DNA from 2 places in the Jejuibacter calystegiae genome. Region 2 is predicted to be linked to the other one. Evidence: predicted binding sites of a transcription regulator. Region 2 holds the regulator's gene; the other holds the start of a gene.
The links. Region 2 encodes Fur, which represses iron uptake genes when iron is present. Its sites were predicted from a motif close to ATAATAATGAGAACNACTATCAA; they were not measured.

Region 1 (3,424 bases), 760 kb from region 2:
ACAGACCGGTCTGTTCCAGGCGGTTAACCACCTGATATTTATCCGCATACGGATAAATATTGGACGGCGTTACGCCGCGGCTACCGAGATCGAGCGGATCGGCATCGCCGTACTGGGCGTCTACATCGTTACGGCTGCGCAGATAATCCACCCCGGTCAGCAGCGTGTGGGCCACCGGGCCGGTATGGAATTTACTTTCCAGTTGGGTATCGACGCCGAAATTGGTCAGGTCTTCATCTGAACGCACATAGCTACGCTTCAGCATATTGCCCTGCCCCGTCATACCAAAGCCATAGACTGAACGATACAGGGTATGTACCCGCGAATAGCGCAGGTTCTGGCGTACGGTAAAGGTGTCGTTAAAGGCGTGCGCAAAGCTGTAGCCCACCATCTGCTGGCGGCGCTGCATTTTGTTATCCGGATCGCCTTCGTTGTAGTCGGTCGGCAGCTTGTGCGAATGACCATCGGCATCCACATAGGGCACCACGGTGCCGGTGCGCGGCAGCCAGCCGTAGTAACCGGCGTGCGGATCGCTCTGGAAGTTGCTCAGGAAGGTGAAGTCGGTTTTATCGTCCGGGCGCCAGCTAAAAGAGGGCGCAATGGCGTAACGGTTAGATTTAACGCGATCCTGCTGGGCATCCTGGCTGAAAGCCAGACCGGTTAAGCGGTATGAAAAGACGCCGTCATCGTCCAGGGCATCGCTAAAGTCAAAGCCGGTCTGCCACAGGTTACGTGAACCGGCCTTAAACTGAACTTCGCGCAGCGGTTCAGTGGTCGGACGCTTACTGACCATCGATATCACCCCGCCGGGGTTGCTGTTACCGTACAGTACCGATACCGGGCCGCGAATCAGCTCCGCGCGCTCCAGGAAATAGGGATCCATCGAGACTTCGGAGTAATTGTTTCCCTGCAGGCGCAGGCCATCCAGATACTGGTTGGTGTTCACCGTAGAAGGCGAGGTAAAGCCGCGAATCGACACCACGTCATAGGTACTGGAGCTGCCGCGGGTCGCAAATACGCCCGGCGTATAGCTTAACGCCTCTTTCACGGTCTGGGGCTGGCGCATATCCATCTCTTCGCGGGTCACCACGGAGATCGACTGCGGCACCTTCTCTATTGGGGTATCGGTTTTGGTACCGGTGGCGCTCTGTTTAGCCGCGATGGTCGGCGCCGGGCCCCAGGCGCTCTCCTGAGCGACGTTCGCCGCGTCGGCGGAAACAGTGATGGTATCTTCGGGTTTAGCCTCATCGGCGGCGAATGCCGGGGCAGTCACGCCGCCCAGCGCCGCGGCTATCAGTATGGCCAGTCGACAAACGGGAAGCTGAGCTGCCCGAACGGTGAAACAACGCGTCATGGTAAATTCTCTTAGTGAGAGGTGCCAGGTTGAACGAAAACGAGAATTATTATTATGACTGCGGATAATATGCGAAAGATTGCGCGTATATCAAGCGCCGCTCCGTCCTGGGGCCCTTGTCAGGTCGGGAAATAACCAGGCAAAGCACGCGGTCATTTTGTACATTGTGAAATGTTGCACTGATGTTCAGTATGACGTTATCGAAATGCGCCTGGTGTTAGCAAAAAAAATCCCCCGACTGGTCGGGGGATTTCGCTTTTTGCCAGTATTGTTCGGTTAGTCGCCGCCGAACATATCTTTAATCCAGCCGGCAACGCCGTCGCTCTTCTTCTCTTCCTGCTGCTGCTCCTGTTGCTGCTGCGGCGCAGTCTCAGCGTTATTGAACGGGTTGCGGGAATCCATCTCCTGCTGGCTCTGCTGGCAGAGGCCATCCGGATTGGTGGTCCAGACCGGAAGCGTTCGGTAACCGCCCGAGCACTGGAAGTTGCCCATATCATCCACGCCCATATCGACGATATCTTCCGGCGGCGTCAGGGTCAGCGGAATCGGCGACTGATCGCTCAGATAGCGCTGGTAGAGCGACATTGCACCGCTGGAGCCGTACAGATGGGTCGGCTGGTTGTTGTCGCGTCCCACCCAGGTGATCACTACCTCTTTACCGTCGATACCGGCAAACCAGGTATCGACCTGATTGTTGGTGGTACCGGTTTTACCCGCCAGGTTCAGACCCGGAAACTTCGCCCCCAGCGCATGGCCGGTGCCGCGTTTCATCACCTGCTGCATGGTGTAGAGCGTCAGATAGGCCCCCTGAGCCGGTACGGCGCGCTCTGCCTGCGGATAGCTCTGATACAGCGCGGTACCGTCTTCGGCAATCACCGAACGCAGTACCGACAGTTCCGCCCGGTTACCGCCGCTGGCGATAGTCTGGAACGCCTGGGCCACTTCTACCGGCGTCAGGTTCAGGGCGCCCAGCAGCATAGCCGGAACCGGATGCAACTGATCTTTCGGCACCCCCAGTTTGGTCCAGGTTTCAGTGACCGCGGGCAGACCCAGCGACAGGCCCAGATTCACCGTCGGCACGTTCATCGAACGGGTCAGCGCATCCACCAACATCACCTGGCCGCTAAAGCGACGGTTGTCGTTTTGCGGCGACCAGGTCTTGCCACCCGGCTGCGGTAGCGAGATCGGCGCATCGGCAATCCAGGTGTTGAGCCGGTACTTGTTCGGCTGACTCAGGGCCGTCAGATAGGTAGCCGGTTTTGCCAGCGAGCCGATAGAACGACGCGCCTGCATGGCGCGGTTATAACCGGCAAAGTTAGGATCGGAACCACCAACCATAGCGCGGACTTCACCGCTAAAGCGGTCGACCACCACCATCGCGGTTTCCAGATCGTCCAACTTACGCTGCTTCTTGAGCGCCGGAATACCGTCGGTCACCGCTTTTTCTGCGGCATCCTGAGACACCGAGTCAAAGGTGGTGAAGATCTTCACGCCGGAGAGATCCTTAACCTTGTCCCCCAGCTTGTCGTGCAGCTGCTGACGTACCATCTGCATAAAGGCAGGCTGCGGCGAAATCACGCCGCCGCGCGGCTGAACGCCCAGCGGACGGGCGCTGAGCATATCATACAGCTCCTGGTCGATAATCTTCTGCTGTTGCAGCAGTCGCAGCACCAGGTTACGGCGCTCCAGCGCCAGCTTCGGATTACGCCACGGGTTATACAGCGAAGCCCCTTTCACCATCCCCACCAGCAGCGCCTGCTGATCGAGGCTCAGCTCCTCTACCGGACGGCCGAAGTAATAAAGGCTGGCCAGCGGGAAACCGCGGATCTGGTCGTTACCGCTCTGGCCGAGATACACCTCGTTCAGGTACAGCTCCAGGATGCGATCCTTGCTGTAACGGGCATCCATGATCAGCGCCATATAGGCTTCGTTAGCCTTACGCCACAGGGTGCGCTGGTTGGTCAGGAACAGGTTCTTCACCAACTGCTGGGTCAGAGTACTTCCCCCCTGCACCGCTTTACCCGCGGTTATATTGGCGAGAAAAGCGCGGCCAATGGAGTAGAGGCTGAT
Region 2 (3,424 bases):
ATCCAGTTCCTGCTGAAATCCTTCGCCAGCGGCGAGTGGCGCTTCAATGTGCCGGTGCTCTGGGATCAGTACGACAATATCACCGGTTGGGAGCCCACGCCCCCCTGGCCGCACCCGGCGCTGTTTATCCGCGGCGGCGATTCACCTTATATTCAGGCTTCCTCACAGGCGGAGATTGCCGCACAGTTCCCCCAGGCCCGCGCGCACGTCATCGCCGGTGCCGGACACTGGGTCCACGCGGAAAAACCCCAGGCGGTACTGCGGGCCATTGATCGCTTCCTTACTTCTGATTAAAAACCCATCGTCCGGTCGCCAGATACGCTCCAGGCGTTGGCGCACCGGATGGCACTAATGTATGATGGCGCGCTGTAAAAATCCGCTCCCGTAGCCTTTTCCCTGTCCAGCAGCAGCAAATCATGGCAAAAGAACAAACGGACCGCACGACGCTCGATCTCTTTGCGAACGAGCGCCGCCCGGGTCGACCCAAAACCAATCCGCTGTCGCGTGACGAGCAACTGCGCATCAACAAGCGCAATCAGCTCAAACGTGACAAAGTCCGCGGCCTGAAGCGCGTTGAGCTCAAACTCAATGCCGAGGCGGTGGATGCGCTCAATGAGCTCGCCGATGCGCGTAACATCAGCCGCAGCGAGCTTATCGAAGAGATTCTGCTGAGCCAGCTCGCCCAGCTCCGGGGCTAAGACCGCCCCTTACGCCGTCAGGTATGTTGCATACTGTGCACCCTGCGGCGAATAGCGGTTTCCGCACTCGAAGGGCTTCTGCTATGATTGCCCTATCCGTGGGCATTACGCAGCCACCATACTTTTTTAGATTCAAGAGGTTACTTTACTCATGGCAATCGTAGGCATTTTTTTCGGCAGCGACACCGGCAATACCGAAAATATCGCAAAAATGATTCAGAAACAGCTCGGTAAAGAAGTTGCTGAGGTGCATGATATTGCTAAAAGCAGCAAAGAAGACCTGGAAGGCTTCGATATTCTGCTGCTTGGTATCCCGACCTGGTACTACGGTGAAGCACAGTGTGACTGGGACGACTTCTTCCCCACGCTGGAAGAGGTAGACTTCAACGGTAAGCTGGTTGCGCTGTTTGGCTGCGGCGATCAGGAAGACTATGCGGAATACTTCTGCGACGCGCTGGGTACCATTCGCGATATTATCGAACCGAACGGCGCCACCATCGTGGGTCACTGGCCGACCGAAAGTTACCACTTCGAAGCGTCGAAAGGGCTGGCCGATGATGACCACTTCCTGGGTCTGGCTATTGATGAAGACCGTCAGCCGGAGCTGACCAACGAGCGCGTTGAGAAATGGGTTAAGCAGATCTCTGAAGAGCTGCATCTTGATGAAATCATCAACGCCTGATGATAAGTTGTTGCGGCGCGATCTGCGCCGCATTAATAGATATAACCGATAGTAATAATTGATACATTTCCTTAACTTTGCCCCACTAAGTTGTACAATAAGCCCGGTAAATTGGGCATCGGTGCCGTATCTGGCATAATTTTTCCCACTTTTTTATTCACATTTTTGCAGGTTGAACGCGGTTTTCATTTACCCTTCACGGTTCTATAATGAGACGCATTCATCTTTTTCATGAATTCTATGCAGTGCTCCAGAGGAGCTAAGTCATTAAGCAACAGGACATATTCCGCATGACTGACAACAATACCGCATTAAAGAAGGCCGGCCTGAAAGTCACGCTTCCCCGGTTAAAAATCCTGGAAGTGTTACAGGAGCCTGAAAATCACCATGTCAGTGCGGAAGACTTGTACAAGCGACTGATCGATATGGGTGAAGAGATTGGTCTGGCCACGGTTTACCGCGTGCTGAACCAGTTCGACGATGCAGGCATTGTCACCCGTCACAACTTCGAAGGCGGAAAGTCTGTTTTTGAGCTGACGCAGCAGCATCATCACGATCACCTTATCTGCCTGGATTGCGGCAAGGTGATTGAATTCAGCGATGATTCTATTGAAACTCGTCAGCGCGAGATCGCCACCCGGCACAATATCCGCCTGACCAACCACAGCCTCTACCTGTACGGCCACTGCGCTGAAGGAGACTGTCGGGAAGACGATGGCGCCCATGAGGCCAGCAAGAAGTAAGCGAGTCTACGCCACAGCCAAAAAAAACCGGAGATCGCTCTCCGGTTTTTTGTATAGAGAATAAAACCCCGGCGCAGAGGCCGGGGTTTTACTTATGGCGATTCAGGCGCGCAATATTAGCCGCCCATTTTCGCCCAGGTATCACGCAGTCCAACGGTGCGGTTAAATACCGGCTTATCGGCGCTGCTGGTCAGCCCATCAAGACAGAAGTAGCCTTCACGTTCGAACTGGTACGCGTTTTCCGGCTGTGCCGCCTTCAGGCTCTGCTCTCCGTAGCCCTGCTTCACCACCAGCGATTCTGGGTTAACGGTAGAAAGGAAATCTTCCGCCGAGCCCGGGTTCGCCACGCTGAACAGACGGTCATAGAGGCGGATTTCAATGGGCAATGCGTGAGCAGCGCTGACCCAGTGAATCACCCCTTTCACCTTGCGGCCATCGGCCGGATCTTTGCTCAGGGTATCAGCATCGTAGCTACAGCGAATCGCGGTGATATTGCCATCGGCGTCTTTTTCCACCTCTTCGGCTTTGATCACATAGGCGTTACGCAGACGTACCTCTTTGCCCAGCACCAGACGCTTATACTGCTTGTTCGCTTCTTCACGGAAGTCAGCGCGATCGATCCAGATTTCACCGCTGAAAGGCACCTCGCGGTTACCCATCTCCGGACGGTTCGGATGATTCGGCATGGTCACCATCTCGCTCTGCCCCTGCGGGTAGTTGGTGATGATAAGCTTAACCGGATCGATAACCGCCATCGCACGCGGCGCATTCTCATTCAGATCTTCGCGAATGCAGGCTTCCAGCGACGCCATCTCAACGGTGTTGTCCTGCTTGGTCACGCCGATACGTTTGCAGAATTCGCGGATAGAGGCCGCAGTGTAGCCACGGCGACGCAGACCGGAAATGGTCGGCATACGCGGATCGTTCCAGCCTTCCACTATCTTCTCGGTCACCAGCAGATTGAGTTTACGCTTGGACATAATGGCGTATTCCAGATTCAGGCGCGAAAACTCGTACTGACGCGGATGAGCCGGAATGGTGATATTGTCCAGCACCCAGTCATACAGGCGGCGGTTATCCTGGAATTCCAGGGTACACAGCGAATGGGTGATCCCTTCCAGCGCATCGGAAATGCAGTGGGTGAAATCATACATCGGGTAGATGCACCACTTATTGCCGGTCTGGTGATGATCGGCAAATTTAATGCGGTACAGCACCGGATCGCGCATCACCATAAACGGCGATGCCATATCGATCTTCGCACGCAGGCAGGCGGTGCCCTCGGCGAATTCACCGGCACG

Region 1: fhuA (ferrichrome porin FhuA) is a predicted target of Fur. The motif match lies at 1,388-1,410, and genes of this name have one in related genera.

Annotation. Positions count from the first base shown of each region.
Region 1 covers NZ_CP040428.1:2,152,377-2,155,800, reverse strand. Annotated here, with positions in the region: gene fhuA (ferrichrome porin FhuA) at 1-1,354, opposite strand, end outside; gene mrcB (bifunctional glycosyl transferase/transpeptidase) at 1,631-3,424, opposite strand, start outside.
Region 2 covers NZ_CP040428.1:2,907,708-2,911,131, reverse strand. Annotated here, with positions in the region: gene ybfF (esterase) at 1-294, shown strand, start outside; gene ybfE (LexA regulated protein) at 417-698, shown strand; gene fldA (flavodoxin FldA) at 850-1,380, shown strand; gene fur (ferric iron uptake transcriptional regulator) at 1,671-2,123, shown strand; gene glnS (glutamine--tRNA ligase) at 2,240-3,424, opposite strand, start outside.